DNA from 3 places in the Bacillus sp. FAU20 genome. Region 3 is predicted to be linked to each of the others. Evidence: riboswitches for the same ligand, from Rfam matches in the RefSeq annotation. Region 3 holds a riboswitch; each other region holds the start of a gene.
The links. Region 3 has a riboswitch for thiamine pyrophosphate ahead of AC0OM3_RS26180 (MTH1187 family thiamine-binding protein). Riboswitches for the same ligand answer to the same signal wherever they lie in the genome.
Positions count from the first base shown of each region.

Region 1: it holds a riboswitch for thiamine pyrophosphate, as region 3 does, so the genes downstream of both, tenA (thiaminase II) here and AC0OM3_RS26180 (MTH1187 family thiamine-binding protein) in region 3, are expected to answer to the same signal.
Region 2: it holds a riboswitch for thiamine pyrophosphate, as region 3 does, so the genes downstream of both, tenA (thiaminase II) here and AC0OM3_RS26180 (MTH1187 family thiamine-binding protein) in region 3, are expected to answer to the same signal.

Region 1 covers NZ_JBVYHY010000026.1:738,202-745,442, forward strand. The annotation lists gene AC0OM3_RS25570 (DUF3914 domain-containing protein) at 1-310, opposite strand, end outside; gene AC0OM3_RS25575 (esterase/lipase family protein) at 590-1,831, shown strand; gene AC0OM3_RS25580 (homoserine dehydrogenase) at 1,919-2,944, shown strand; gene pdxR (MocR-like pyridoxine biosynthesis transcription factor PdxR) at 3,034-4,482, shown strand; gene AC0OM3_RS25590 (D-alanine--D-alanine ligase) at 4,487-5,401, shown strand; TPP riboswitch at 5,475-5,580, shown strand; gene tenA (thiaminase II) at 5,708-6,397, shown strand; gene AC0OM3_RS25600 (DUF3937 domain-containing protein) at 6,795-7,058, shown strand.
Region 2 covers NZ_JBVYHY010000027.1:408,980-416,220, reverse strand. The annotation lists gene thiO (glycine oxidase ThiO) at 13-1,122, opposite strand; gene tenI (thiazole tautomerase TenI) at 1,115-1,735, opposite strand; gene AC0OM3_RS27785 (ABC transporter substrate-binding protein) at 1,746-2,747, opposite strand; gene AC0OM3_RS27780 (ABC transporter permease) at 2,744-3,496, opposite strand; gene AC0OM3_RS27775 (ABC transporter ATP-binding protein) at 3,496-4,245, opposite strand; gene tenA (thiaminase II) at 4,214-4,909, opposite strand; TPP riboswitch at 4,994-5,097, opposite strand; TPP riboswitch at 5,158-5,270, opposite strand; gene AC0OM3_RS27765 (SH3 domain-containing protein) at 5,540-6,694, shown strand; gene AC0OM3_RS27760 (hypothetical protein) at 6,700-7,032, shown strand.
Region 3 covers NZ_JBVYHY010000027.1:92,757-99,997, forward strand. The annotation lists gene AC0OM3_RS26170 (methyl-accepting chemotaxis protein) at 1-1,293, shown strand, start outside; gene AC0OM3_RS26175 (non-ribosomal peptide synthetase family protein) at 1,429-5,010, shown strand; TPP riboswitch at 5,063-5,164, shown strand; gene AC0OM3_RS26180 (MTH1187 family thiamine-binding protein) at 5,266-5,586, shown strand; gene AC0OM3_RS26185 (ABC transporter permease) at 5,558-6,331, shown strand; gene AC0OM3_RS26190 (ABC transporter substrate-binding protein) at 6,328-7,241, shown strand, end outside.

The DNA of each region.
Region 1 (7,241 bases), on a different contig from region 3:
TTCCCTCAATCGCATTTGAATTTTGAACTGAATTATTTTGGGCTTCTTTTTCTGTACGAGCCTTTTGTAGCATTTCAAGGATGATCCATAAAGGAACACCTTTATCCTTTAACATCTTCCATAAATCTAATTCATTAAATTTATGCTCAGGCTGTTTCATTTCTTTTTCAGATGAACGAATATCAAACTTGATAGGATCATTTACTTTCTTACTTTCAAGTTTACTAGAAGAGATAATATTATGCTCAAGAGTAGATGGAGTTATTTTAGTAGGTTGAGATAATGTATGAATATTTGATCCAATTTGCATGCTTTTTCCTCCTTTTCAAGCAATGAGATTAGTTTTCTTATGATTTTTAAATCTTTTTAACATGAGGAAACTATATCTAATTATAAATCCTAATAAATAGATTTACAAGTTATATTGTAAAAAGTAAATATTTACTTGAATTAATATTTATCAACATTTGTATATGTTTTCTATATATACAACGTATATAAAATACTTTACATTATGTTTAAGTTGTTAAATTATTCTGTTAATTTTTTAAAAAGAAAAATGTAAACGTTTTATTAGGGGGGAGAAAATATGGGGAAGTTATTTTTAAAAATATGTTTTTTTGCATTAGTGACCGTATGTTCATTCGCAGCGAAAATATCATACGCTGAAGAGAGGCAGCAAAATAATTATCCTATCATATTGGTGAATGGATTTGCTGGATGGGGTAGAGAAGAAATGCTTGGCGTAAAATATTGGGGTGGTGTTTATGATATACAGGAAGATTTGAAACGAAATGGTTATACGGTACATACCGCAGCTGTTGGACCTGTTTCTAGTAACTGGGATCGTGCATGTGAATTGTATGCACAAATTAGCGGTGGGACAGTAGACTATGGTGCAGTACATGCTGAGAAACATGGACATAATCGTTTTGGCAGAACTTATAGTGGTTTTGCGCCGAATTGGAGTGAAACAAATAAAGTTCATTTAGTTGGACATAGCATGGGTGGACAAACGATTAGAACATTAGTACAGCTATTAAAAGAAGGTAGTTTTGAAGAAAAGAATTATGTGAAAAATCATCCAGACACCAAAATATCACCACTATTTGAAGGCGGAAAATCATATGTTCATAGTGTTACAACATTAGCAACCCCTCACAACGGTACAACACTTGCGGATGGTAGTCTTCTACTGCCGTTTGTTAAAGATTTACTCATTACAGCTGCAAGCTTTGGGGGAAACAATAATTTATCATTATATGATTTTAAATTGGATCAATGGGGTATAAAGAAGAATGCTGGAGAGTCCTTTTTCCAATATAGTAATCGTATTCTAAATAGTTCACTTTGGAAAAATACAAAAGATATAAGTCAATGGGATTTAAGTACAGATGGTGCAAAGAAGTTAAATAATTGGGTAAAGACGCAACCAGATGTGTATTATTTATCCTATAGTGGACATGCATCACAAGCAGCACCTATAACAGGTTTACATTTGCCTCATATAACGATGAATAAAGTGTTAATGGGAAATGCATTTTTCTTAGGTTCTTATGCGAGATATGAAGAAAACCGTCCGCTAGTTGATACTTCTTGGTGGCAAAATGATGGTGTAGTAAATACAAATTCTATGATTGCACCATCTTCTAATGTTACTGTAAATAATAATGAGTCATTACAGATTGGAAAATGGAATCATATCGAAACGAAAGCGAATTGGGACCATCTCGACATGGTAGGGTTAAGTGTTTCAGACTCGTTAGGTTTTTCTAGCATTCAAGAGTTTTATAGAACAATTGCTGAAAAGCTATCACGTTTACCGAAATAGGTAATAATAAAGCGCTCTCGATGGAATTCGAGAGCGCTTTATATTATATTGAAAGAGGGATTTGGTAGAAAAATATGGGGGGATATTATGAAAATTCAAGTTGTATTATCAGGATACGGAACAGTAGGCAGAGAGTTTATAAAATTATTAAATGAAAAATATTCATATATATATGAAACATATGGGATTCAATTAGTTGTAAGTGGCGTATTAGGGAGAAATATTGCAATACATAATGAAGACGGCTTATCACTTCATCATTTATTAATGTATGGTGGCGGTACCGCTGCAATTGAAAAATATTTAGAGTATCATCCGAAGGAACGTGCAACAACTAGCATAAGTGGTACTGTATTGGTAGAATCAACAGTTACAAATCTTAAAGATGGAAATCCAGGGAAACAATATATGAAACAAGCGATTGAGAAACAGATGGATATAGTAGCAATTTCTAAAGGTGCGCTCGTTACAAACTGGAGAGAAATAAATGAAGCAGCAAGAGGCGCAAATGTACGAATTCGATATAGCGGTGCAACAGCCGCTGCACTACCGACACTAGATATCGGACAATTTAGTTTAGCTGGTTGTAGTATTGAAAAAATAGAAGGAATATTAAATGGAACAACTAATTATATTCTTACGAAAATGTATGAGGAAGATATGACATTTGAAGAAGCACTGAAAGAAGCACAAAATAAAGGAATTGCTGAGACAAACCCTATATTAGATATAAGTGGTTCAGATAGTGCGTGTAAATTGTTACTTTTGACAAACCGCTTAATGGAAACAGAGAAAACACTTACTGATATACATATAAAAGGAATCGAGCACGTTACAAAACAGCAAATTCGAAATGCTAAGGAACAACATAAAATTATTAAATTAATAGCATCAACATATAAGGATGAGGGTGGCAATATCAATTTAAATGTTGAACCGTGCCAAATAGAAAAAAAACATCCGTTAGCAAAAGTAAATGGAACTGAAAAAGGAATTACGTTCTTTACAGATACGATGGGACAAGTTACTACAATTGGTGGGGCTTCTAATCCAAGAGGCGCTGCAGCTGCAGCTTTAAAAGATGTAATTAACTTATATCGAAAAGATTTGTAAGACTGTACCGCCCTTTATAAAAAATACATATGTCGTGGACCTTTTGAGAATGAAATAAATATGCAAAAATGATTGCAGGGGGGAAGAAATTGTTTAAGGATTTTAAAGTTGTTAAAGATCGTCCCGTTTATATTCAATTGAAAGATTATTTGAAGAAGATGATTATGAAAGGGCATTTGCTCGGGGATCAAAAAATTCCATCAACAAGAGAACTAAGTGAATTACTAAGCGTGAGTAGAAACACTGTACTCGCTGCTTATGCAGATTTAGAGCAAGAAGGACTCATTTATGCAGTTAAAGGAAAAGGGAACTTTGTTGCGAAGGTGGATATATCTAACACTTCGTCTGTTGAAATAGATTGGAAAAATAAACTTAATACAGTGACCGCATTAGCGGATGAATTAGATTTAATGAAACATGGTGTTCGTTGGGAAAAGGGAATGATTGTTTTTAATAGTATAGCCCCGGATGAGAAGCTATTTGATGTTGAAAATTTCAAAAGAGCTTTTCTTACTCGTATGTCCATTGAAGGGGACATCGTATTGAACTACGGATATGCAAAGGGATATAGACCGTTAATGAATTATTTACTTCATTACATGGAAATGAAAGGTGTAGACATTTCAAATAAAGATATTCTAATTACAAATGGATTTACAGAAGGATTGGATATTGTACTCTCTTCTTTATCAAAAAAATCCGGTCGTGTCATTTGTGAGAATCCAACTCACCACGCTGCACTTAAGCTTTTCCGTTTACATGGACTTGAAGTTCATGGGATTGATATGCATGAGGATGGTATTGATACGAATGAAGTTGAAAAAAGTTTGCGTGAAAAAGATTTTGATTTTGCTTATTTAATTCCTTCTTATCATAATCCAACTGGTATTGTTACGAGTTCAGAGAAAAGAACGGAATTGATGAGGTTATTCTCAAAATACAACGTTCCTATTATAGAGGACGGATTTAATGAAGAACTACGTTATTCAGGTTCACATTTAGCTCCATTATTAACTTTTGCTGGAGCTGGCAATAATGTGATTTATATTAGTAGCTTTTCAAAGGTACTTTTCCCTGGTTTACGTGTAGGCTGGATTATTGCAGATAAAGAGCTGATTCATTATTTAGAAAGCGTAAAAAGAGCAAGAACGATTCACACATCTACGCTAGATCAAGCTGTTCTGTTTCAATATTTACATGAGGGATATTTTGAAAAATATTTAAAAAAGGCAAGATCTGTTTATAAGAAAAAATATGAGTTAGCTGTCGGGACATGTAACCAGTACATTCCTTTTAAAAGAATGACTGGAGATGGTGGACTTCATTTATTTATAGAGCTAGAAGAGCATATGAACGCCCGCACACTTTTACAAAAGTGTTATGAGAAAGGCGTTACGTTTTCACCTGGAGATGTTTTTTACTCTGATGGAGAAGGAGCGAACACTTTCCGATTAGGATTTTCGCGCTTGAAAGAAGAAGCAATAGTTCGGGGAATTAAAATAATTGGTGATACATTAAAAAATGAAATTTGGAGTTGAGAAAATGAAAATCGGTGTTATTATGGGCGGGGTATCGTCTGAAAAACAAGTTTCAATTATGACGGGGAATGAAATGATTGCTCATTTAGATAAAAATAAATATGAAATAGTTCCAATTACATTAAATGAAAAAATGGATTTAATTGAAAAAGCGAAAGACATTGACTTTGCGTTGCTCGCATTACACGGAAAATACGGAGAAGATGGGACAGTTCAAGGAACACTGGAGAGTTTAGGGATTCCTTATAGCGGAAGTAATATGTTATCTAGCAGTATATGTATGGATAAAAATATTTCGAAAAAGATTTTACGTTATGAAGGTGTAGAAACACCAGATTGGATTGAACTTACAAAAATGGAGGATCTAAAGCTTGATGAGTTAGATAAGTTAGGATTTCCATTAGTAGTAAAACCAAACTCTGGCGGATCGAGTGTCGGGGTGAAAATCGTTTACAATAAAAATGAATTGATCTCAATGCTAGAAACTGTATTCGAATGGGATTCTGAAGTAGTAATTGAGAAGTATATAAAAGGTGATGAAATTACATGTTCAATTCTGGATGGAAAACAGTTACCTATAGTTTCAATTCGACATGCAGCCGAGTTTTTTGACTACAATGCAAAGTATGATGATACTAGTACAGTTGAGGAAGTTATCGAACTTCCAGCAGAAATTAAGGAACGTGTAAATAAAGCGTCACTTGCTTGTTATAAAGCATTAAAATGTAGTGTTTATGCAAGAGTTGATATGATGGTGAAGGACGGAATTCCATATGTAATGGAAATTAATACATTACCAGGGATGACACAATCAAGTTTATTGCCAAAAAGTGCAGAAGCAGCGGGAATTAGTTATAGCAAACTATTAGATATGATTATTGAAACATCATTAAAAGTTAGAAAAGAAGAAGGATTTTAAGGGAATTATATAACTAATTCTTTTGACAGTTTCACGAAGTATGCTATGATGAATACATTATAAAAATAAAATATTTATCCACTAGGGGGGCCTTTTATAGGCTGAGATCAAATGTGATTTTGAGACTCTTAGTACCTGATCTGGTTAATGCCAGCGTAGGGAAGTGGGAAAGACGTTGCTATTTAATGAGTAAATAAATACTGTCAATTTCACTTTCTTTACGCCTGTAAAGAAAGTTTTTTTATTTTACAGCTTTAATAATTGTGGATAAATACTTATATTTTATACATTATTGGAGGGATTTAAATGACTTTTTCACAATCATTACGTAAAGAAGTAGATTCAATTTGGGAAGCGAGTTTTAACCATCCCTTTGTAAAAAAACTTGGTGAAGGAACGTTAGATTTAGCTAGTTTTCGCTATTATGTGCTTCAAGATTCATATTATTTGAGTCATTTTGCTAGAGTGCAAACTTTAGGAGCTGCAAAAGCTCTTGAATTAGAGACGACAGCTCGTATGGCACACCATGCTCAAAATACATATGAGGCCGAGTTATCTTTACATGAGAATTTTGCTAAAAAGCTAGGGATAACAAAAGAAGAAAAAGATAATTTTATTCCTGCGCCAACTGCATATGCGTATACTTCACATATGTATCGTGCTGCCTATGAAGGACATTTAGGAGATATCATTGCAGCAATTTTACCTTGTTATTGGTTGTATTATGAAATTGGCGAACGCTTAAAAGAGTGTCAGCCGGAAGAGCCAATTTATAACGAATGGATTTCTGCTTATGGATCTGATTGGTTCCGTACGCTAGTTGAAGAACAAATTACACGTTTAGATACTATCGCTGAAAAAGTAACAGAGGCAGACCGCAAGCGTATGAAACAGCATTTTATTATTAGCAGTCAATATGAATATTCATTTTGGGAAATGGCTTATACATTAGAAAAGTGGCCAGTGGATACAGACGTAAAAGACGTAATTGGATAAAGAATAGAAGTAATGTTATAGATAGGTATGGATCATACCTATCTATATATTTTTTCTTGTTAAATTTGCGTAAAGTTATTAGTGCTACGGATATGGCGAAATAGAATATCGATAAGTTAGCTCATTTAATTGTCTACGAATTAACTGGATAAAATTCTGTCACACTTATTTTACAATCAAAGAACGTAAAGATTGGTGGTATGAAGTTAAATAAGAAAAGAAACCGGCTCTGTTAATTGTAACGGATTTACTTTTTCTTTACGGGAATTTCTAAATCATCATGGAATGCTGTTCATACAATATGCAAATATGCATATTGTATCTTTTTGAGTTCTTTATGTGTTAAAATTAAATATAGGGATATGGAAATATAAAGAAGCAAAAGCAGGAATATCCAATGAATTTTGAGAGGTGTTATATGTTTACAAATAAGAAATTAATTCGATTTGGTTTATCTTTGTTTGTGTTTTTAGGGATAATTAATTTTACAATAAGCTATTTCCAAACATATCTTGAAACAGCAGCAGATATCAAATGGGTAATTCCAGAAATTTGGAAAACTATTTTGCTAGATGTTCCTCAAGGTATACTTGTCCTTTTAGGCGCAATTGCTTTATATGATTTCACAAAAGAGGCATCACAAAAAGACGCATCAATCTAAGTGTGTCTTTTTTGATTAGCAATTTCATAGAGAGTTTTGCTGGAGAAATAGAAAAAAAAGCCCTAATCAGGGCTTTTTTTTGTAGAAATTTCTTAACCATCATAGAAACCGGTTACTAGGAGGTGTTGGCATTTATAGTACAGAAAAATCTAAGCGGCAGACGGAAATATATAGGAAATGGCA
Region 2 (7,241 bases), 320 kb from region 3:
TCCATCCCCTTTCTAAACCGTTTTAGAAAGCAATGAATCTAGCAAATAATTCTCTTGCTTTCCTTCTATTAAATCAGCCATATATTGGCCAGAAACAGGACTTAATAAAATACCGTTTCGATAATGGCCCGTGCAAGCATATAAACCTTTTATTTCTTCATGCTCTCCCATATAAGGAGCTTCATGATTCGATTGTGGTCGTAATCCTGCCCACGTGCTTTCCCATTCTGCTTCTTTTAAAGCTGGCAATATTGTATAAGCACGCTCTAATATAGAAGTTATACTTTCTGGCTGCACAGTTTTATTGAACGTATGTGGCTTCATTGTTGCCCCAATTACGTAACGTCCACCGCGCTTTGGAGTAATGTAAAATCTTTCTTGAAAAATAGGTGCTTTTAAAAGTTGTTTTCTACTTTTTACCGCAACCACTTCTCCTTTAACTGGATATGTACCCCAATCACGGTGAAAATAACTGAGTAACTGCGTACTCCATGAACCTCCTGCAATAACGACTTTCTCACATGTGACAATACCTTCACTTGTAATAACTCCAGTCACTTTATTATTTTCAATACGGATATCAAATACTTCTGTTTGCTCATATATATCCGCACCGGAAATTGTCGCAGAATGTGCAAATGCTTTCGTAAGCTCTGGTGCAATAACATGACCGTCTTTCGGATAATATACTGCTCCTATAATAGATTCGGATAGATATGGCTCTTTTTCCCGCACATGGTCTCCCGTTAGAAAATAAGAATCTTCACCTGTTTTCTGCTGCCAATCCATAATGTGAAGAATTCTTTCCTTCTCATCTGCATTTTGAGCAATACGATAAATTCCTTTTTCTTCATATCCAATATCAATACCCGTCTTTTCACGTAAAACTGCTGCAAGTTGTGGAAATATAGCTCGGCTTTCTCTAGCAAGTTCAAATAGCGGATCATACGCATCCCATTCTGCTTGAACACCAAGTAAACCAGCAGCTGCTTTCGAAGCTTCCGATGCAATTCTTTGCTTTTCTACAATCGCTACTTTATGTCCTCTTTCTGCTAGAAAATGTGCAACTGAACTACCAATTACACCACCACCAATAATCGCTACATCATACTTCTCACACATGTTTTTCCGCCCACTTTCTTATTGATTCCTTATAAGACTTCGCTTTGCTATACGGGTTACTACTACTTAAAATTCCAGACATAACAGCAATTCCACTTACTTCACTTGCCAGAATATCCTTTGTATTCTCAGGAGTAATCCCTCCAATAGCTATAATTGGTATCGATAAGCTCCTTGCAATGTCCGAAATTTCTTCAAGCCCTCTCGCTGGCACACCTTTTTTACAATCTGTCGGAAATACATGGCCATAAACGAGTGAATCCGCTCCATTTTTAAATGCTACTATCGCTTCATCTAGCGAATGCACAGAATAACCGACATGCAAATAAGAAAACTTTTCTTTCACTGACTTTACATCTGTGCTTCGATATCCTAGTTGAACACGAGGAATATTTAATAAAATTGCAATATCAATTCGATCGTTTATGACAATTTTAGAAGCCGGAAAGCCCTCCATTAACAGAATTTCCACACCTTCATATAATTCCTTTGTACTCTTCTCACGCTCACGAATATGCAAATAATCAATCTCACTCTCAATTTGCATCGCTACATTCACTAACTCTTCGAATGGCATATGGCCATTTGAGATTACGTGGAGCTCATTTTTCATATTCATTCGCCTACTTTAAAATATTTTCGAATAGTTCATCGGCTGGGACGGTTTCTTTTGTCATTCCTTTGTCCTTCAGCCACTTATTTTGTTTCTCCCAAGACTCTTTTGAATCTGATAAGAATGGCTCATCTTTCGTTTCCATCTTCTCTAATAAAATTTTCATACTTTCCTTTTCAACTTCTGGCACAAGTGGGAAGTTTTCTTTTTCTTGATGATTTAATAAAATATTTAATGCTTCATCTGGATTTTTCTTCATGAAATCATAGCCTTTTTTCGTACCACGTAAGAAGGCTTGCAACGCTTCTTTATCTTTTTTCAACGTTTTATCACCTGTTACAAATACAAGCTCATGATAATTCGGTACACCATAATCTGCTGGATTAAAGTACGCTGGTTCATGACCTTCATGACGCATAACAGGTACTTCATGGTTAATGTATGCCCCTGTTACCGCATCCACTTTTTTCGTAATTAATGCTGGTACTAAATCAAAGCCAACATCGACTACTTTCACTGTATCTGGATTACCACCAGCTTCTTTTACCATCGTTTTTAAATACATCTCACTTAAAGGTGTTCCAGAATATCCCACTGTTTTCCCCTCTAAATCTTTTGGCGATTGAATGCCTGCTGACTTCAGTGATACAACATGATTTAATGGGGAACGTACGACAGCTCCAATTGTTTTCACTGGAATTTGTTCGTTTGCTTTTGCCATAACAACATCTGGTTGATAATATAGGCCAACCGTTACTTTTCCTGCAGCTGCTAAAGTTAATGGGTCAGTCGGATTGGAAGGGAATTTAATATTCACCTTTACACCTTCTTCTTTAAAGTAGCCTTTTTCAATTGCTGCATAAATAAAGCTATGTACCGCATTTGGGTACCAATCAAGCATGACCGTTATTTCTTTTTCTTTTTTACTCTTATCTGATGCTGAATTACTAGAACATCCAGCAATCATTGCAACTAATAATGTAAACACAAAGATGCGTTTTAATAATTTCATGAATGCTTCCTCCAACTAATGAATTTCTTTTCTAATATCGAAATAAGTATGACGAAGAAAATAGCTAATAACGATAACAATACAATGGGTGCAAATACACCTGCTCCGTCTAACTGCGTCATCATTCTTTTACTGAAATATCCTAGCCCAGCTTGTGCACCGAGCCATTCACCAATTGCTGCCCCAATTACACTAAGCGGAACTGCGATTTTTAAAGCTGAGAAAAAATAAGGAAGAGCAGACGGCAATTTTAATTTAAGAAAAACATCTTTTTTCGTTGCCCCGTATGTAACTAAAAGCTCTTCCCATTCTTTTTTCGTACTGCGTAGTCCATCATACGTATTGACCGCAATCGGGAAAAACGTAATTAAAACCGTAACAACGACTTTACTCCAAATCGTATATCCAAACCATAAAACGAAGAGCGGAGCAAGCGCTGTAATAGGAATCGTTTGTGAAGCGACTAATAATGGATAAAATGCTCTCTCCATCCATGTACTCGCATTCATTAACATCGCTAGCCCTACCCCAAGTACGATAGAAATTGCCACACCTATTAAAACGACATATAATGTTGCCGGCAAATGAACCGTAAATAATATATCTTTTAGTTTCCATATCTTCATTACAATTGCAGACGGTGACGGTAAAATGTACATTTCATCTACAATTATTGCTCCTACTTCCCAAAGGGCAAGTAAGATACTAGAAAGTGTAAGAGCAGGTAATAGCTCCTTCAACCGGTTCATCATACGAGTACCTGCCTTTGTAACATACTAAGAAGCTCATCTTTCAGCGCCAATACTTCCGGTTTATATAAATCTTTTCGTGTTCTGTTATGATCAAGCGGCACTATCCGCTCAGTCAAAGTAGTTATCGGCTGCTGCTCCACTACTAAAATTCGATTAGAAAGAAACAATGCTTCTTCCACATCATGAGTAATAAATAAAATTGTTTTTTCCCACTCTTTCCATTGTTCAAACAGCCATTCTTGCAAAGATGCCTTCGTTAAAGCATCCAACGCGCTAAACGGCTCATCTAATAACAATATCTCCCCGCCTGTTAATAAAGTTCGAATAAAAGATACACGTTGTCTCATACCCCCAGATAAATCTTTCGGATATTTTGTCTCATACCCTTGTAAACCAAATTTATGCAATAGTTCCTTTGCCTTTACTTGTGCTTCTTTCTTCGGCACGCCTTGGCATTCTAATGGCAAAGCAGCATTCTCAATAATCGTTCTCCACGGCAAGAGCATATCTTTTTGAGGCATATACCCTACAGGATGGCTCTTTGTTTCTATCAGCTCTATCTGACCAGTACTTACTTCTTCTAAACCTGTAATAAGGCGAAATAAAGTACTTTTCCCACATCCACTCGGTCCGATAATACTTACAAACTCTTTATCTTGTATAGAAGCATTTAATTCATTGATGATTGGTTTCTCATCATAATGAAAACAAACATTATGAAATTGTAGTATGTTCTTGCTCCTCAAATCCCCACATCTCCTTACGATAGGACATATCCCAGAATAAATATTCAAATCGACTGGAATATAGGAAAATCTCCTCTAATCGGTCAAGCTCTTTTTCAGACTTTCCAACTGCCATTTCATTTAATAAATCTATTAACCAAATACAGAGGTTGCCGTATTCTTCAGAACTATATCCTTGAATCCACTCACCAAAGAATTCATGATCCCTTGCTCCCGGAATATCATTTAAACGCTTTCCAATCTCCCAATAGCTCCACATACACGGAAGAAGTGCTGCTATTAATTCTGCAAGTGTGCCATTTTGAGATACAGACATCATGTAATTTGTATAAGCTAAATTTTTAGCAGATGGCTTTGCAGACTCTATCTCCTCTATAGAAATTCCAAGTCTTTTTGCATACTGTTTATGGATTGTCATTTCTCCATTTAATATTCCATCAATTTGTTCAGCAAATTTCCCCATAACTTGTGGATTCGTTGCCTTTACAACACCGATAGCATATAACTTTGCATAATCTAACAAGTATAAATAATCTTGAATAATGTAATACTGAAACTTATCTTTTTCTAACGTACCATCCCCCATACCTACTACAAATGGATGATTATGACTCATCTCCCAAACTGGTTGTACAGTTTCTAATAATCTATCGCAAAATTTCATTTCTCTATCCCCTTCCAGTATGTGTATATAAATAAAAAACCACTTCTCTATATAAGAAGTGGTTACAGCCAATAAAATTATAATTTATTCGTTGTTCCACTTCCCTTCGCTAGTATTACCTAGATCAGGTGTTATAAGGGTTAAGGATTATTCCTCTCTCAGCACAACAAGCACCCCTAGTGGTTTCAATATGAAATTTTCAAATAAAAAAGCCCCGTTTCTATACGCAAAGAAACGGGGACTCATTATTAGTGTCCGAATTGCTTCCCTACGCTAGCATAATCTAGATCAGGTAATAAAAAGGATCAAAGACTTAAGGTCTTACTCTCAGCTGGCAACACCAGCTCTCCTAGCAAACTATAAAATTATCACTGTCAGTATAACACCGTAATAAGACATCATCAACTTTTTTAATTTTCTTAATTATCAACATAATATCGAAGTTATACAATACATACATTCTATTTTAGAAAATAAAACACCAATTAATTGTATAAAAAGGAATCATTATCCTCAAAAAATTTATTTTTATATTGATTTCATATTACATTTATGTGAATACACCCACTATATTATATCTTTATACTATAATAAAATTACAACTATACAACTAGAGGAGGTCTCTATTCCATGAATATGAAAGCTACTGCTTTAACAGCAACTACTGTAGCGATTGCTTCTTTACTTCCTTCTATGGGTGAAACAAATGTACAAAAAGCAAACGCTGAACAATTATCTAATATTAAAACTGGGTATGTCAAAGTCGATCAAGTAGCATTACATACAGAAGATAACGTAAAAAGCACATCAATTGATACAATTCGCTTTAATACAAAAGTGAACATCCTTGAAACAACTAATGGTTGGTATAAAGTATCTGTTCATAATAAAGTAGGTTATGTACAAAAAGATGCTATTTTACTAAAAAACAAACTTCAATCTAATGATCAATACATCGTTAATGCTAATGCATTAAACGTTCGCTCTGAACCTAATTTAGAATCTTCCATTTTAGATGTATTACCAAATGGCAAGTTTATTACCGTTCAAGAAGATCAAGGCGAATGGTATAAAATCTCACATAATGGCCAAACAGGTTACGTACAAAAAGCATTCATCTCTAATGGTTCACAACCCTTAGTAAAAGGAATCACCGTTCAAAATAATACAAAATATACCGTTGCAACACCTAATCTAAATGTACGTAGCAACGCTAGTACAAGTAGCGCTCTACTCGGTTCATTACAAAACGGTACACAAGTACAAGTAGTAGAAACTGTAGGAACTTGGTATAAAATTCGTTTTGGCACAGGATACGGATATGTAGCAAAACACTATGTAGTACAAAATCAACCACAAGCTAAAACAGATCAGCCTTCATCAATTCCAGCTGCTTTCAAATTCCCCGCTCAAGGAAGAATTAGCTCAACCTTTGATATACGCTGGGAACAAATGCATTATGGTATAGATATTGCCGCTCCAGGAAACGTCTCTATCCAAGCTGCTGCTGCAGGTAAAGTTGTGAAATCTTATTATTCAGCTAGCTATGGCAATGTTGTTTTCATTGCGCATCAAATCAATGGGAAATTATATACAACTGTTTATGCTCATATGAAGGATCGCACTGTACAAGCTGGTGATCAAGTACAAACTGGACAATTAATAGGTCATATGGGAAACACAGGTCATTCATACGGGCAACATCTTCATTTTGAATTACATAATGGAGAATGGAATTTTGAAAAAACAAATGCAGTAAATCCACTGCCATATTTAGTTAGGTAAATTGTATGCCACGCAATATACCTCTTATAATTGAATACGTAGCCTTTTTAGGTTTAATCTGTTGTTTAATCATTTACAATACAAACATTGTATTTTTATCTATTATTATTGCTTTTGTTGCATTAGAAATTATGATGGAATCATTTCAAGTGCAACTAAAACAAAAAATTGCCCATATTTATAATGCTATTTTTCTTTTAAGTGCTCTCATAACAAATATAATTAGTAATGGCTTTTATTTATCTACTGTATTTCCAGTATTCTTTATGGCTGTTTTATTATTTGTAGCTAGATATATTAATGTCCCTTATAACCAAAAACAAAAACAAGAAGCTTAGAAAGAGGAGACACTGTGTACCAATCTTTCAAAGATACTCCAATAAAATACATATTGAATTTGTATAAGAAAACCAATACTTTTTTTGGTATACAAGGAAGTTATACTGCACAACTCCTCCTATATGGAATGCTTTTTCTTGTCTTAATCACTTTCTCCTTGTTTTACTAACAAAAAAGGATCTCACATAAACTGGAGATCCTTTTTAAT
Region 3 (7,241 bases):
AAGGCACAAATGACAGAAGTATATGAAGATGAAATAGGTTCGTGGGTGACAATATTAGAACCAATTACGGATGGAGAAAACAATATTGTTGCAATTATTGCGGCTGACCTAGATGCTTCCATTGTTCCTATTACAAAAGAGAAGTTTATGATACAGGGCTTACTCTTTATCATTATTTCATTAGCAATTGCGACTATTACTCAATTCTTTATCGTGCGTCACTCGCTAGCTCCATTAAAAGATTTACGAGAAGGGTTACGTAAAATTGGTGAAGGAGACTTAAGTATTAAATTAAAAGAAAGACCAGATGATATTGGAATTATTAATGTTTATTTCAATAACACGATTGAAAAATTTAAAGGGATTATAGATAAAGTAAGGCAAACTGCTGAGCAAGTTTCTTCTTCTTCGCAAGAGTTGTCAGCGAGTACAGAGGAAAATAGTATGGCAGTTCAAGAGATTGCAAGTTCTATTGAAGGTTTAAGAGTAGGGGCACAGTCTCAAAAAACGTCAGTACAACAATGTTTAGGAATTGTACATGGAATGGAAGATAAGGTAGAAGAGATAACTGGGGCTGCAAAACAAGTTGCGGTTGCTTCTGAAGGTATGGAGCAACATTCAATTGAAGGTAATGAAGTGATTGGACAAATTATTAATCAAATGAGTTTAATCCAAAATGCAGTACAAGATTTATCTTCCATCATTTATTCGTTAGAAACAAGGTCAAAAGAAATTAGTGATATCGTAACTGTAATTACAGGTATTTCAAATCAAACAAATCTATTAGCTTTAAATGCTTCTATTGAGGCTTCACGTGCTGGAGCAGCTGGAAGAGGGTTTGCGGTTGTTGCTGATGAAGTACGAAAATTAGCAGAACAAACTGAAGCGTCTGCAAAAGATATAGCGAAATTAATTGGTGAAACACAAGCTGAGACAGAAGATGCTGTAGTTTCCATGCAAAAAGGTTCAAAAGAAGTAGAAACTGGAATTTCACTTGTTCAAAGTAGTGGAGATTTCTTTGAAAAAATTTCAAAATCAGCGCAATCTGTTACAGATCAAGTAAAAGCTGTTTCTGGTAATTCGAGTGACATTTTACAAAATAGCCAAAATATTGTTCAAGTTGTAAATGAATTATCGCATATTGCAAATACTTATGCCAACAGCAGTAGTAATGTTGAAGAAAGCATGAAAGAGCAAGAAATATCAGTACAAGATATTGCAGAATTAGCGACTTCTTTAAGTTGGCTTTCTCAGGAATTACAAGAGCTAATTGGTGAGTTTAAAAGTGAATAAGAAGAAAGATCAATTCTAATCAAAGGGGGGATCCCCCTTTGATTATGAATTGAACGAATCTGCCCGTTAATAAGGGATGAAAAAGGTGTGAATTTTCACACCTTTATTATATTTGAGAGAGGAATTTACATAAATATGAAATTAGCGATTTCTTATAATGAGATGGTAAAAGAATTTTTAGGAAAAGTAGAAGGAAATATTACAATACCTAAAGATGTGCAAGGAAAAGAAATTAGAATGAAAAGAAAAACGGAACTGTTTCTAAATTTGACTCACATTGTAGATTTAATAGGAGCGACTGCAACGTGGTTATATCATATTTCTAAAGAAAAACATATTGTCGTGTTTTATCATGTAAGAGGAAGTTTATTTCCGATTACTATTGAAGTTTCTAATTTTCTTTCCTATGAAAGTTTGAATCTACAGATTGAAGAGCAACTGGAACAAATTAAAGAAATAAATGCGGAAGAAATAGAAGAGTTTCAAAATGGTAAGAAATTATATGAAATGTCACCTATTATTATTGGTGAAACATATTATGAGCTACAAGATGCGAATACATTACAATTTGTATTTAGTAAAAATATGCAAAGTGTAGAAATAATATTTAATAGTGTTAATTGGAAAGAGACAACGATTACTCGTTATGCACAACAAATACAAGTTGTTTTAATTGATAAATCACAAAATAATAATAAACACATAAAACATTTTAATATTATTACAGAGGCCGAGATGGCACTTTATAGTCAAGTGAATGATACGACAGCGGTATATCCTGAGAAAAGTATCGTCGATATGTTCTATAATACTGTTACTCAATTTCCAAATCGTATAGCTTTATCTTCAAGGGAAGGTACTTTAACTTATGAGGAGTTAAATAAAAAAAGTAATCAAATAGCTCATATGTTAATTAAAAACGGCGTACGATTAGGAGACTATGTTGGAATATTTATGAAACGTAGCATAGACACAGTAGTAAGTATGGTAGCTATATTAAAAGCTGGTGCAGCGTATGTTCCAATTGATCCAGATTATCCAGAAAGTAGAATACAGTACATTATTCAAGATAGCCAAGCGAAAGTTATATTGATGAAAGAGACGCCTATAACATGTGATGGAGTTCAAACTGTTTCAATTTATGATAGTGAAACTTGTGAAGATATAGATGTAAAGTTGTCTATTCATTGTGATGATGTAGCTTATATGATTTATACATCTGGTTCAACAGGGAATCCAAAGGGAACGATGTTAGCACATAGAGGCGTTGTTAATCTGTATACTTGGATGAAAAAGCAATATGAATTGACAGAAGAGGATGTATTTGCCCAATTTCCTTCCTTTAGTTTCGATGCCTCTGTATGGGAGTCATTTGCTTCTTTATTCTGTGGAGGAAACTTGTATGTATTATTAGAGGAAGAGCGATTGTCTGTAGAAGCATTTGCACATGCAATCTATAAAGTGAAAGCAACTTCGATCTTGGCATTAGCAACAATTTTTGTTCGACAAGTAGCAACGTATTTAGCAGAAGAAGATATATATAAGCTAGCTTCCCTAAAAAGAATTGCGATTGGCGGTGAAATGTTGCCTGTAGAGGTTATTAAATTGTGGAGAGAAAGAATAGGTACAAATGTTGAAATTCATAATGTATACGGACCGACAGAATGTACTGTAGTGACGACAACTTATAAAATACCTAGTCAGTTAAATGAGGATGTTGCGAGTATTCCCATTGGTAAACCATGTTCTAATTATCAAGTTATGATTTTGGATGAGAATATGAATCTTTGTCCAATTGGTGTACCTGGTGAATTATATATAGATTCAGTAGGATTAGCAAAAGGCTATTTTAATAAACCTAATAAAACAATTGAAGCTTTTATTCCGAACCCTTTTAATCCTATAGTTAATATATATAAAACAGGTGATATCGTTAAGTTGCTAGAGGATGGAAATATAGAGTTTTTACATCGGAAAGATGATCAAGTAAAAATTAGAGGACATCGTATTGAACTAGGAGAAATCCAAAGTAAAATTTTTCAAAATCATAATATAAAAGAAAATGCTGTTTTTGCTAAGAAGAGTAAGGAAGGTAGCCAATATTTAATCGCGTTCTATACAACTTTAAATAAAAAAGAAATACCAGAATTAGTTTATCAGTTACAAGAGCAATTACCAGATTATATGGTGCCATCTAAACTAATTTATATTAATGAATTACCACTTACACCTAATAAAAAGATTGATGTTAAGAAGTTAGCTCAGTTAGAAGAAAAGTATGAACCGGTTCGTCTACAAGAATATGTTGCACCTTCTAATAAAGCAGAAAAACAAATAGCGAATGCTTGGGCGAAAGTATTAGGAATTTCAAAAGTTGGAGTGCATGATGATTTCTTTACAATTGGTGGACATTCATTGAAAGTATTACGAGTCTTAACATTGTTAAAAGAAGATTTCTCACATTTAACAATTCAAGATTTCTTTAAAGAAAGAACGATATATGGATTAGCTCGAATTGAGCGAGAAGTAAAAGTAGAGAAAGAAGAAGTATTTCGTGAATATAAAGTGATTCACGAACCGGATACTATTACGTATGCAAACGTTTTGGAAGAAACCCAGATTTCAAATGTCTTTTTAACAGGAGCTACTGGTTATTTAGGATCACACATATTATATGAATTGCTAAGAGATACATCTGCTACTATTTATTGTTTAGTAAGACCAACCAAAGATGTGCAGCAAAGAATTATAGATACATTAACAGGTTACTTTAATGATATATGTGAAGAATGGTTACAGCGTATACAGGCCGTAGCTGGCGATCTAGGAGAAGAGTATCTTGGGATGAGCGAAGAAGAATTTATGTTCATCAGTTCTAAGATGGATACGATAATTCATTGCGGTGCAGATGTAAGACATTTTGGAGATGTAAAACAATTTGAAAATATAAATGTACAAGGGACTAGCCGTATGCTAGCATTAGCGGAAAAAGGCGCTACATTCCATTTTATTTCTACAATTGGTATCCCGTTAGAATTAGCGGTAGATCAATGGGATACATACATGAAAACTGGTGATTTTAATTACAGTGTAGACTTAGAGAATGTATATTCAAATAGTAAACTACAAGCGGAAAACATTGTTCGTGAAGCAATGAAAAATGGTTTGCGTGGAAATATTTATCGTGCAGGTAATTTAGCATGTCATTCAGAAACAGGTTCGTTCCAACAAAATATTGAAGGAAACGCATTTTATCGTCTTATTAAAACAATGCTATTAATTGGGAAAGCACCAAATGTGAAGTGGAAAGTTGATTTCACACCAATTGATTTTGCTAGTAAATCAATTGTATCGTATTTACAAGATGCGCAAATTGTAGGAGAGACGTTACATATTTGTCATCCACATCAAATTGAGTTTGAACAATTTATACAGCTAATTGGAGAGTGTGGATACAATCTTGAAATGGTTCCACTTTCAGAATATGAAAATGCCGGACTTGAATTAGCAAAGGGAAATGAAGTAATAGCAGAGTTAATTGCTTCTCAAGTTGCAGGAGATGGAGCACAGCAATCTGAAATTGTAATGGGGACGCGTAGAACGAATGAATGGATTAAGAAAAAAGAATTGAAAGTACCAGCAATTAATAAAGAATTTATACAGCAGTTATTAGCTTATGGTGAAAAAGTTGGATATTTTCCAAAAATAATGAAATGATTATGCATGCTTTTGTTTGTTCAATAAAATAAATCATGCTACAATGAAAACGAATTAAGGACCGGGGAGCCAATTGGCTGAGAGGATGTAAGTAAACATCGACCCTCAACCTGATCTGGATAATGCCAGCGTAGGGAGTTACTTAAAGTGATGTAGCATATGTTATTCTATAATAACTTGCATACAAGGCTTTCCTACGCAGTAGGAAAGCCTTTTCTTATTTTTGAAATTTAATTTTATAAGGGGGATTTTATTATGTCACAACAAGTTACAATGTCATTTTCAGTAGTACCACAAGCGAAAACGAAAGATGTATATTCTGTTGTCGATAAAGCAATTGAAGTTGTGCAACAATCGGGAGTTCGTTATGAAGTAGGGGCAATGGAAACAACTTTGGAAGGAGAATTAGATGTACTTCTTGATGTCGTTAAACGTGCACAACAAGCTTGCGTCGATGCTGGAGCAGAAGAAGTGATTACTTCTATTAAAATCCATTATCGTCCAAGCACTGGTGTAACGATAGATGAAAAGGTTTGGAAGTACCGTGATGAATATGCAAAACCAGAAGCAATCTAAACTTATTACAACTATTTGGCTTATCCTTCTCATTGCGATATGGGAAGGATCTGTTTCATTATTTAAAATCGAACCGTGGATTTTACCAAAGCCTTCTGCCATTGTTCAAGAATTAATTGGGATGAAAGATTTACTATTACCAAATACGATGCAAACACTGCAGGAAGTTATAATTGGACTATTCTTTGCAATTTTATTGGGGACGAGCATCGCAATTATTATGGACGTTATACCGTTATTTCGTATTTTAATAAATCCATTGCTCGTTATTTCGCAAACAATTCCAATTGTTGTACTTGCACCACTATTTATTATTTGGTTTGGATATGGGATGTTGCCGAAAGTAATGGTCGTAATACTCGTTTGTTTCTTCCCAATTGCGCTTAGTATTTTAGAAGGTTTTCAAACAGTAGATAAAAACATGTTGAAGCTGTTACAAACAATGAAGGCGACGAAATGGCAAGTTTACCAGAAAGTAAAATTTCCAGCAGTGCTTCCATACTTTTTCTCAGGCTTAAAAATTGCAGTTACATATAGCGTAATGGGGGCAATTATCGGAGAATGGCTCGGTGCAAGTGAAGGATTAGGCGTTATGCTTACGAGGGCTACAAAATCTTTTTTGACTGCCCGAGTATTTGGTGTTGCAGCAATCATCGTTATGGTGACATTGTGCCTGTATTTTATCGTAGAGTTTATGGCAAGAATAACAGCACCATGGATATATAGAAAGGACGGCAGAAAATGAAAAAAGGTTTGAAAGTTATGTTAGCTGCCTTAGTAGCGGTAGGTGTGGCTGGATGTAATCCGGCGAAGAAAGAAGAAAGTAAAAGTAAAGATCAAAAAGTAAAAGTAGTATTAGATTGGTTTCCAAATACGAATCATACTGGCTTATATGTAGCACAAACGAAAGATTATTACAAAAAGCAAGGATTAGATGTAGAAATTATTCAACCGGGTGACAATGTAACAGCAGAGCAAATGATAGCATCAGGAAAAGCTGACTTCGCAATAAGCGCACAAGAAAATGTAACGTTGGCTCGTGTGGAAGGGATTCCTGTTGTATCTGTCGGAGCGATTATTCAGCATAACACTTCAGCATTTGCATCACTTAAGAAAGATAATATGACGTCACCGAAAGATTTTGAAGGTAAACGTTACGGCGGCTGGGGAGGACCAGCAGAAGAAGCGACATTAAAGACGATTATGGATAAGCATCAAGCTGATTTTAATAAAGTTGAAAAAATCATCTTAGGACAAACCGATTTCTTTAAATCAATCGGCCGTGATGCAGACTTTGAATGGATTTATTACGGATGGGATGGAATTGAAGCGAAGCGCCAAGGAAAAGAGTTAAATACGATTATGGTAAAAGACTTAGACCCAGCGCTTGATTTCTATAGTCCTGTTATTATTACGAGTGAAAAACATACGAAGCAAGATAAAGACTTTGTGAAAAAGTTTATGAGTGCAACAACAGAAGGTTATAATTTTGCAATTAAGGAACCGAAAGAAGCTGCTGATATTTTAATTAAAGCTGTTCCAGATGTAAATAAAGATTTAGTTCAAGAAAGCCAAAAATGGTTAAGTACGAAGTATCAAGATGATGCTAAAGCATGGGGAGTACAGAAGGAAGAAATTTGGACGAATTACATGAA